3 regions of the Streptomyces sp. NPDC005820 genome follow, and region 1 is predicted to be linked to each of the others. Evidence: riboswitches for the same ligand, from Rfam matches in the RefSeq annotation. Region 1 holds a riboswitch; each other region holds the start of a gene.
What was found. A riboswitch is a leader RNA that binds a small molecule or an ion and turns the genes downstream of it on or off. The one in region 1 is predicted to bind cyclic di-AMP.

Region 1 (3,264 bases):
GAAGAGGTACTTTCCGTCCTTGTAGAACTCGGAGGCGGCGACGTCGAGCGCGAGGGCGATCTGCTCGCCCGGGAGGTAACCGGCTTCCTTGATCGCCTCGAGGATGAGGTCGAGGGCGGCGCGGTTGGAGTCGAGGTTGGGGGCGAAGCCACCCTCGTCGCCGAGGCCGGTCGACAGGCCCTTGGTCTTCAGGACCTTCTTGAGGGTGTGGTAGACCTCGGTGCCCCAGCGCAGGGCCTCGGAGAAGGACTCCGCGCCGATCGGGGCGATCATGAACTCCTGGATGTCCACGTTGGAGTCGGCGTGCGAGCCGCCGTTCAGGATGTTCATCATCGGCACCGGCAGCAGGTGCGCGTTGGGGCCGCCCAGGTAGCGGAAGAGCGGCAGGTCGCTGGCCTCGGACGCGGCGTGGGCGACGGCGAGGGAGACGCCGAGGATGGCGTTGGCGCCGAGGGAGCCCTTGTTGTCGGTGGCGTCCAGGTCGAACATGGCCTGGTCGATCAGGCGCTGCTCGGTGGCGTCGTAGCCGACGAGCTCCGGGCCGATCTGCTCGATGACGGCGAGGACGGCCTTCTCGACACCCTTGCCGTGGTAGCGGTTGGGGTCGCCGTCGCGGAGCTCGATGGCCTCGAAGGCACCGGTGGAGGCGCCGGACGGAACGGCGGCACGACCCGTGCTGCCGTCGTCGAGGCCGACCTCGACCTCGACCGTGGGGTTGCCTCGGGAGTCCAGGATTTCCCGGGCTACGACGACGTCGATGGACGGCACGAGCATCTCCTTCTTGGGATGTGACGCTGGTTGTGCGGGGCACAGGGGCCTTGTCGGCCTTTGCTGGGCCTTGCGCCTAGAGCCTATCCGCCCCGGGGCCGTCGGCAGCCGACCGACCGTCCCGTGGACAAACTGACCGTACACATTGTTCCCCATCGGAACAAAGAGCGGGTGGCGCAGAGACGAACACCTGGGCAAAGAAAACCCCGCTCCGGTGCGTACGGGGGAATGCGCACCGGAGCGGGGAGCCCGTGGGGACGGGGGGGGTGACCCTCACGAGGCTTTCAGTGTGCGGGGCCACCATGTGAGCGGCCTGTGGCCCCGCTGGGAAGCGGATGTCACTTCAGGTGCAGCTGCTGACCCGGGTAGATGAGGTCCGCGTCCTCGACGATGTCCTTGTTCAGCTGGAACAGCTTCTGCCAGCCGCCCTTGACCTTGTGCTTCTCGGCGATCGAGCTGAGGGAGTCGCCCTTGACGACCTTGTACTCGCCGTCGCCCTTCTTGACCTTCTTGCCGGTCGGGGTGGTGACCGTCTTGGAGGCGGCCGGGCGCTCGGTGGAGCGGGAGGCGGTCTGCTGCTCGGTGGAGCGGGTGGCGGTGGAGCCGCTGGAGCTGCTGGAGCTGCTGGAGCTCGACGAGGAGCCGGTGCCGGCGGAGCCGGCGCTGCCGCCGTACGGGGTGCTGGACAGGCCGGTGCCGCAGACCGGCCAGGCGCCCTTGCCCTGGCCCGCGAGGACCTTCTCGGCGATGGCGATCTGCTGTTCCTTGCCGGCCAGGTCGGCGCGCGCGGCGTAGGCGGTGCCGCCGTACGCGGCCCAGGTGGAGGCGGAGAACTGCAGGCCGCCGTAGTAGCCGTTGCCGGTGTTGATGGACCAGTTGCCGCCCGACTCGCACTGGGCGACGGCGTCCCACTCGGAGGCGGTGGCGGCCGAGGCGTTGCCGGCCGCCATCAGCGGGGCGGCGATGGCGACACCGGTGACGCCGGCGAGCGCGGCGACGCGGGTGGCTTTGGACGGACGACGGTGCTTGCCCTTGCCGGAAAACAGCATGGTTCATCCCCTCACCGACGCCTGCGAGGTGAGCTGTCGGGTTCGGGCCGGTTGAGTTGCCCGGCCACGCACCTCGTGGTGCGCGGCTTCACCCCGAGCCGGTTCCGGCGGTCAACCGCCGGGCCCGGCACTTACCTTGGGTCCCCCGCTCCTGCCTACGGCGCTTGACGCGACGACTGTTCCCGGGCTGCCGCTGGCAGGATTCGGCGTTGCGGCGGCCGGGGCCCGGATTGCCGAGCGGTCCTGACCGTAGACAGCCGATCCGGGGAATATCAAAGACGATCACGACTTCTGAGACTCATCCCACACTTTCACCAAACCGGACAATCAGCGCGAAGTGGGGCGTGAACTCCCGGCGCTTTCAGGGGCGTTCCACCCCTATTGGACACCCGTGTCGAGGGTCTGACCGGGCATGATGGCGCTCGGGTCGGCGCCGATGCGGTCCTTGTTCTCGGCGTAGAGTGCGCGCCATCCACCGTCGACACCAAGGGAGTCGGCGATGCTGATGAGCGAGTCACCCTCCTGGACGGTGTAGGTGGACGCGGCGTGCCGGCCGGAGGTGGCGGTCGAGGCGCCGCCCTCGGCGGTCTCGGTGGTCCCGGTGGTCCCGGTGGTCTCGTCGGCGGTGGCGCCGCGATGGCGGCCGGAGCCGAGGGAGCCGGTGTCGACCAGGCTCCAAGTCCCGGCATCCTGGACAGGATTGTCCGACTCGCCCGAGTCGTCCGCTTCCGGGATGGTCGTGGGCGAGCCGTCGGACCCCTCGGCGTCACCCTTCCCCTTGCCCGAAGTGTCGGACTTGCCGGACTCGTTCGCCTTGGAGGACGAAGCGGACGAAGGGGACTCGGAGGCCGAAGCGGACGGATCGGTCGAGGGAGTGGACGCATCCGCGCCGGAGTCGTCGCCCTTGCCGGAGCCACCCGAGCCGGACGACCCCTTGGACAGGTCGGACAATCCGGATGACACGGACGAGTCGGACTCGTCGCCCGCCACTCCGGTGTCCACATCCTCCGCCCCGCCGCTCAGCTTGCTGAGCCCGGAGGTCAGCCCGCAGGTGCCCCAGGCGCCGATGTCCTCCGCGGCGAGCAGCTTCTGGGCCACGGCTATCTGCTGGTTGCGGCTGGCCAGATCGGGGCGGGTGGCGTAGTCGAGGCCGCCGTACGTCTCCCAGTCCTCTTGGGAGAGGCTCAGGCCGCCGAACTCGCCGTTGCCCTCGTTGGCGCTCCAGGACCCGTCGGTCTCGCACTGCGCCACCTTGTCCCACACCGTGCCGTCGGCCGCGCTCGCGCCGCTGGCGGCGAGGAGCGGGATGGCGATGGCGGAGCCGGTCACTCCGGCTGCGACGAGGAGGGCCGGAGCCTGACGGGGGCGACGGTGACGACCGTTCCCGGAGAGCATGCGAGGGCCTTTCTCTGGACAGCGATGACCGGCACGGCGGGCGGTGCGAGCA
Region 2 (3,264 bases), on a different contig from region 1:
CTCAGGGGACTCGGACAGGTTCGCGAGGATGGAGTAGTACAGGTGGGGCATGCCGGCCTCCTGCTGGAGCTGCCGGTCGATGGCGTCCTCCAGGAGGAGGTAGCCGGCGACGTACGCGCGCCAGGCGCGTTGCTCCTCGGGGGTGAGCCAGCGGGTCGTCATGCGCCCAGTGTAGTTTTGTTTCAAACTTGAACCAAGACCTGCCCGCCGATCCGCGCGGACGTCACCCGTCCGCCGCCCCAGGGGAGCCGCGCCGATGCCGTACCCGTACGTCCTGCTGTCCGCCGCCGTCTCCCTCGACGGCTACCTGGACGACACCACCCCCGAGCGACTGCTGCTGTCCGGCCCCGCCGACTTCGACCGCGTCGACGAGGTACGGGCCTCGGTCGACGCGATCCTGATCGGCGCCGGCACGATCCGAGCCGACAACCCCCGGCTGCTGGTGAACTCCGCCGACCGCAGGCACGCGCGCGTGGCGGCCGGAAAACCGGAATACCCCCTCAAGGTCACCGTCAGCGGCTCCGGCGACCTCGACCCGGCCGCGCACTTCTGGCACACCGGCGGCGACAAGGTCGTCTACACGACGGAGAAGGGCGCTCGGCGGGCCCAAGCGCTCGGCATCGCCGCCGATCTCGTCCCGCTCGGCCCCGAGCTGGACTGGCGCCGCCTCCTGGAGCACCTCCACGACGAGCGCGGCGTACGCCGGCTCATGGTCGAGGGCGGCGGCACCATTCACACCCAGCTGCTCCAGCAGGGCCTCGCCGACGAGGTCCAGCTCGTCCTCGCCCCCCTCTTCGTCGGCGACCCGGACGCGCCCCGCCTCTTCGGGCCCGGCGCCTACCAGGGCGGACGGCTGCGGCTGACCGAGACCCGGCGGATCGAGGACGTCGTCCTCATGCGCTACGAGCCCACCGCCCCCGGCACCGGCCCGCTCCCCTCCGCCGCCGACCGCCACTGGCTGGCCCTCGCCTGCGAACTCGCCGCCGAGTGCCCGCCCTCCCGGACCGCCTTCAGCGTCGGCGCGGTCATCGTCGCCGCGGACGGCACGGAACTGGCGCGCGGCCACTCCCGCGAGGCCGGCGACCCGGTCGTCCACGCCGAGGAGGCCGCCCTCGCCAAACTCGACCCGGCCGACCCCCGCCTGGCCACGGCCACCGTCTACAGCAGCCTCGAACCCTGCGCCCGCCGCGCTTCCCGCCCGAAGCCCTGTGCCCGTCTCATCCTCGACGCGGGGGTGCGCCGGGTGGTCACCGCCTGGCAGGAGCCCGACACCTTCGTGACGGCCGCCGACGGAAACGGGCTGCTCGCGGCGGAGGGCGCCGTCGTCGTCGTACTCCCGGAGTACGCCGAGCGAGCGAAGGTGGCGAACCTGCACCTGACCGGGTGATAGAGTGGTTTCACCGACGCGGGGTGGAGCAGCTCGGTAGCTCGCTGGGCTCATAACCCAGAGGTCGCAGGTTCAAATCCTGTCCCCGCTACTGAAGGCCGAGGGCCGGAATCCACAAGGATTCCGGCCCTCGGTGCGTTCTCCGGAAAGCCTCGGGCCAGGGCTGTGCGTGTGCTGTGAATTCCGGCAACTCGCCCGTTTTTCACCGGTCATGGCCCGAAAGTCCAGGCCAAAAAAGGTTGTTGATCAAGCTGTAGAGCTTGGAAAGCTACGCCCGGGTCTATTAACGTTCGATAACGCAGCGCGGTCGTCCCAGCCGTCACAAGAGTCGGCTCCGTGCGCACGCGCCGAATCCCGTAAGGGAACCGGGGAACCACCACCTTGGGGTGAATCGCACGGAAGCCGCCGTGAACTCGCAGAGTCACGAACGGTTTACGCGCGTAGGAGACCTTCCCGCTCCGAACCCGTCAGCTAACCCGGTAGGCGACGGAAGGAAAGGAGTGCGCCCGCGTGGCGTCCAACCGCCCTGCTCCCGAAGCCCCCTTCGTGCCGAGCCAGCGTTCCTCTTCCGATTCCGACACCTTCGGCTACGGCAGCTATCGCAGCGACGAGGGCCCCTGGGAGGAGTGGAATCCCACCGAGGAGTCCCTCGCCCCGGCCCGCGGCAAGCACCGGGTCGCCAAGCAGCGCGGCGGCGGCGGGTTCGCCCGCAGCTCCACCGTCCTCGGCGTCGGCGTCATAGCCGCCTTCAGCGCCGGCGGGATGGCCAGCGCCAACACCGGCAAGCCGCCGGTCTCCATCTCCATGCCGGACCTGCCCTCCGTGGGCTCCTTCATCTCCGACGACGACTCCGGCCAGGACGCCGCGCCCGCCCTCGCCGGCTTCGGCTCCGAGGCCCCCGACGCCACCGACCAGAGCGGCGCCGCCGACGCCGGTGAGGCGCTGCGCGAGCGGATCATGGCGCAGGCCGAGTCGCAGCAGACCCAGGTCGCCGACCGCGCCCAGGCCGCCGCCGAGGCCGCCGCGGCCAAGGCGGAGGCGGCCGCCGTCGCCAAGGCCGAGAAGGCCGCCAAGGCCGAGGCCGCCGCCGCGAAGGAGAAGGCCGAGCAGGCCGCCAAGGAGAAGGCCGAGGCCACTCGCCTCGCCGAGCTCGCCAAGCAGTACACGCTGCCGACCTCCTCGTACACGCTCACCGCGACCTTCGGTCAGGCCGGCGCCTACTGGTCCTCCGGCTACCACACCGGCCTGGACTTCGCCGCCCCCACCGGCACCCTCATCAAGGCCGTCCACAGCGGCACCATCACCGAGGCGGGCTGGGCGGGCTCCTACGGCTACCGCACCATCCTCACCCTGGACGACGGCACCGAGCTGTGGTTCTGCCACCAGTCCTCGATCAACGTCAGCGCCGGCCAGAAGGTCTCCACCGGTGACGTGATCGGCCGCGTGGGCGCCACCGGCAACGTGACCGGCGCCCACCTCCACCTGGAGGTCCACCCGGACGGCGCCGCCAACGGCATCGACCCGATGGCCTGGCTGCAGAGCAAGGGGCTCAACCCCTAAGGGCGCCGGGGGTCCTTCCCGGAGCGGTCCTGTTCACACGTTCTTCGTCTTCTTCGGTACGGCGCACGGAATGGGCCGCTCCGAAACCGTTGTTGACGTAGGACATGACTTCTCTGCGCAAGCTCGGCTCCTCGGACCTCGAGGTCTTCCCCCTCGCCCTCGGCGGCAACGTCTTCGGCTGGACCGCCGACGAGGCGGCCTCCTTCGCCGTCCTGGACGCCTACGCCGCCGCGGGCGGCAACTTCGTCGACACCGCCGACTCCTACTCGGCCTGGGTCGACGGCAACAGCGGCGGCGAGTCCGAGACCATCCTCGGC
Region 3 (3,264 bases), on a different contig from region 1:
GGTCGACCGGGTCCCGGCCGTCGACCGGTCCCGCGGTCTCCAGGATCTGGCCGGTGACCAGCCGCTCGAACGCCTCCGCCTGCACCCGCACCGCCTCCGGGCCGAGGTCGGCCAGGATGTGCGAGGCGCGCGCGAAGAGGAAGTCGCCGGTGAGGACGGCGAGCGAGTTGCCCCAGCGGGCGTTCGCGCTGGGCACCCCGCGCCGCACCGCGGCCTCGTCCATCACGTCGTCGTGGTACAGGGTCGCCAGATGGGTGAGCTCGACGACGACGGCGGAGGGGACGACCCCCGGCGCGTACGGGTCGCCGAAGCGCGCGGCGAGCATCACGAGCAGCGGCCGGAACCGCTTCCCACCGGCCCGCAGCAGATGCTGGGCCGCCTCCGTGATGAACGGGACCTCACTCTTGGTGGCCTCGAGCAAGCCTTCCTCGACAGCCGCCAATCCGGCCTGGACATCGGCTTCCAGAGCCTGGTCCCGCACGCTCAGCCCAAACGGCTCGACGACGGTCACGAGGAGTCTCCTGTCTGCTGGTGTCTATCGGCGGCTACGCGGTTTGTCGATAGGTCTCTGCGCTCACTCAAGTCAGCGTATCCGGTCAGGTTTCGATCACCGCGAGCCCCCACGGTTACAGCCCGGACAGGCCCTATGAGAAGGGGCACCCCTTAAGCCGCCATCTGGGTTTATTGCCCGATTCGCCCCTCTTGTGGACGCCGGTGAGTTGTCTCACTCCCCTGGCGGACAGACCCCCGCGGGCCGCACCCCCGATCCCGCACCCACTCAACCGAGTTGACGGTTTGCAACCACAAAGGATCAAGTGCCTCATAGGCCACAGACCATGGTCAAAAGGGTTGATCGTGAATCTGCCACTTGTTCCGGACATGTGCTCTCGCATACGTTCCCGGCCTGTCGGGCGGACGCCTAATCCTGCCGCCGCCCGGACACCCACCGAGAACACCACGGCAGGAGCGGGGGAACCAGGTAAGTCGCCGTACCGGTCGAGCCGGGCCGTGCCTTTGGGCATGCCCCGGACAGACCGGTACGGCTCGGGGTGAAGCCGTGTCCGTGAGGGCACGGCCGGGCAGCTCCCGCCCGAACCCGACAGCTCACCTCGCAGGCGACGGAGAGGAACTTCGCCATGCCTGCTCAGCCCCGCCGTGCCCGCGGCTCCCGCCGCCTCGCCCGCACGCTCGCCGTCGCCGCCACCGGCGTCACCGTGCTCGCCCTGCCGATCCTCGGCGCGACCACCGCCTCCGCGGCCACCCCGACCGTGGCCACCGCCTCCAGCCTCGGCTACGCCAACAACCTCGACGGCTGGATCCGCGCCTCGCTCCAGGTCATGGCGCAGCACGGGATCCCCGGCACCTACAACGGCATCTACCGCAACGTGATCCGGGAGTCGTCGGGCAACCCGTACGCGATCAACCTCTGGGACTCCAACGCGGCCGCCGGCACCCCGTCCAAGGGGCTGCTGCAGATCATCGACCCGACCTTCAACGCGTACCACGTCTCCGGCACGTCCTGGGACTCGTACGACCCGGTCGCGAACATCACCGCGTCCTGCAACTACGCGGCCGCGCGGTACGGCTCGATCGACAACGTGTTCGGCGCGTACTGAGCCGGCCCGCACCGGGTTCGGCGCGTACTGAGCCGGCCCGCGGCTACGGATAGAGACGTTCGAGGACGACGGCCACGCCGTCGTCCTCGTTCGACGTCGTCACCTCGTCGGCCACCGCCTTGAGCTCCGGATGGGCGTTGGCCATCGCCACCCCGCGGGCGGCCCAGTCGAACATCGGGATGTCGTTGGGCATGTCCCCGAAGGCGATGGTGTCCTCGGGCCTGAGGCCCAGGTGCTCGGCGGCCAGGGCCAGTCCCGTCGCCTTGGTGATCCCGCACGGCTGGAGCTCCACCGTGCCCGGCCCGGACATGGTGACGGTGGCGAGCGAGCCGACCACCGCGCGGGCCGTCGAGGCCAGTTCGTCGTCGGAGAGCGTCGGATGGCGCAGCAGCACCTTGCTGATCGGCTCGCACCACAGGTCGTCACGGCGTTCGACGCGCAGGGCGGGCAGGGTCGGGTGCGGCATCAGATAGCCGGGCTCGATCAGCGTGAGCCCGTCGACGCCGTCCTGGTCGACGGCCGCGTACACCTGCCCGACCTCGGCCTCGATCTTGCCGAGCGCGGTCTCCGCGAGCTCCCGGTCCAGGGTGACCGACCACAGCAGACGGTCCCCGCCGGCGTCGTACAGCTGCGCGCCCTGTCCGCACACCGCGAGCCCCCTGCTGTGCAGGCGGTCCAGGAGCGGTCGTACGCGGGGCGCGGGCCGGCCGGTCACCACCAGATGGCGAGCGCCGGCCGCCGCCACCCGCGCGAGCGCGTCCAGCGACCGGTCGGAGAACGTGTCGTCGCCGCGCAGCAGCGTTCCGTCCAGGTCGGTGGCGACGAGGGAGTACGCGGTGCGCTCGGCATATGCGGTGGGTGCGGCCATGATCAGAGAATACGGATCCCGCACCCCCCGGACTCGACGTGAACCGGACCAGGACGGAGTCCGGCCCCCTTCTGTCAACTCCCCTTCTTTTGTTGACCGATCACTCGCCGATCGCTGGTGGACACAGGTCCGAGAAACGGCTTTCCGCCACACCGTCGGTTAGTGACCGCTTGAAGGCCTCTGCACCGGTTGGCTCCAACTTGCCGCAACTTGCCGCGCTCCCTACCGCACGCCCGGTCTGTAGGGGTACCGTCCAGGTGTCCAGGGGGGACTTGATCGGGGGGTCAAGTTGAGCAGTGGGCGTATCCGTGTGCTGAGTCCGGAGGATCTCGGCGAGGGGGAACGGGAGCGGTGGCGCGCCCTGCGCGCCATGTCGACCACACCGCGCAACCCGTTCATGGAACCGGAGTTCACCGACGCCGTGGGCCGGGTGCGGCCACGCGCGCGTGTGGCCGCGGTGTACGAGGGGCGCGAGCCGGTCGGCTTCCTGCCCCATGAGCGCGGCCGGCTGGGCCGCGGCCAGGCGCTGGCGTACGGCGTCTCGGACGCGCAGGGCGCCGTACTGGCCCCGGGTCTCGGGCTGAACGCCGAGGACCTGCTGCGGGCCGCCTCCCTGTCCACCTTCGCCTTCGACAACCTGGAGGCGGAACAAGGGCTGTTCGTCCCGCACGCGGCGGCCGAGTACGCCTCCTACGTCATCGACGTGGAGAAGGGCTACGAGACGTACGAGTCCGTCCTGCGCGCCCAGTCACCGAAGTTCCTGAAGACGACGCTCGCCAA

Region 2: linked by a shared signal. The riboswitch ahead of ABZ464_RS30060 (M23 family metallopeptidase) and the one ahead of ABZ464_RS03020 (transglycosylase family protein) in region 1 are both predicted to bind cyclic di-AMP.
Region 3: linked by a shared signal. The riboswitch ahead of ABZ464_RS06520 (transglycosylase SLT domain-containing protein) and the one ahead of ABZ464_RS03020 (transglycosylase family protein) in region 1 are both predicted to bind cyclic di-AMP.

The regions. Positions count from the first base shown of each region.
Region 1 is NZ_JBEXXE010000002.1:152,463-155,726, forward strand. It holds gene eno (phosphopyruvate hydratase) at 1-774, opposite strand, end outside; gene ABZ464_RS03020 (transglycosylase family protein) at 1,107-1,817, opposite strand; cyclic di-AMP (ydaO/yuaA leader) riboswitch at 1,821-1,990, opposite strand; gene ABZ464_RS03025 (transglycosylase family protein) at 2,196-3,212, opposite strand.
Region 2 is NZ_JBEXXE010000026.1:134,431-137,694, forward strand. It holds gene ABZ464_RS30045 (MarR family transcriptional regulator) at 1-162, opposite strand, end outside; gene ABZ464_RS30050 (dihydrofolate reductase family protein) at 257-1,387, shown strand; tRNA gene ABZ464_RS30055 (tRNA-Met) at 1,405-1,478, shown strand; cyclic di-AMP (ydaO/yuaA leader) riboswitch at 1,723-1,890, shown strand; gene ABZ464_RS30060 (M23 family metallopeptidase) at 1,898-2,947, shown strand; gene ABZ464_RS30065 (aldo/keto reductase) at 3,052-3,264, shown strand, end outside.
Region 3 is NZ_JBEXXE010000004.1:147,966-151,229, forward strand. It holds gene ABZ464_RS06515 (polyprenyl synthetase family protein) at 1-511, opposite strand, end outside; cyclic di-AMP (ydaO/yuaA leader) riboswitch at 944-1,133, shown strand; gene ABZ464_RS06520 (transglycosylase SLT domain-containing protein) at 1,137-1,616, shown strand; gene ABZ464_RS06525 (HAD family hydrolase) at 1,660-2,484, opposite strand; gene ABZ464_RS06530 (GNAT family N-acetyltransferase) at 2,795-3,264, shown strand, end outside.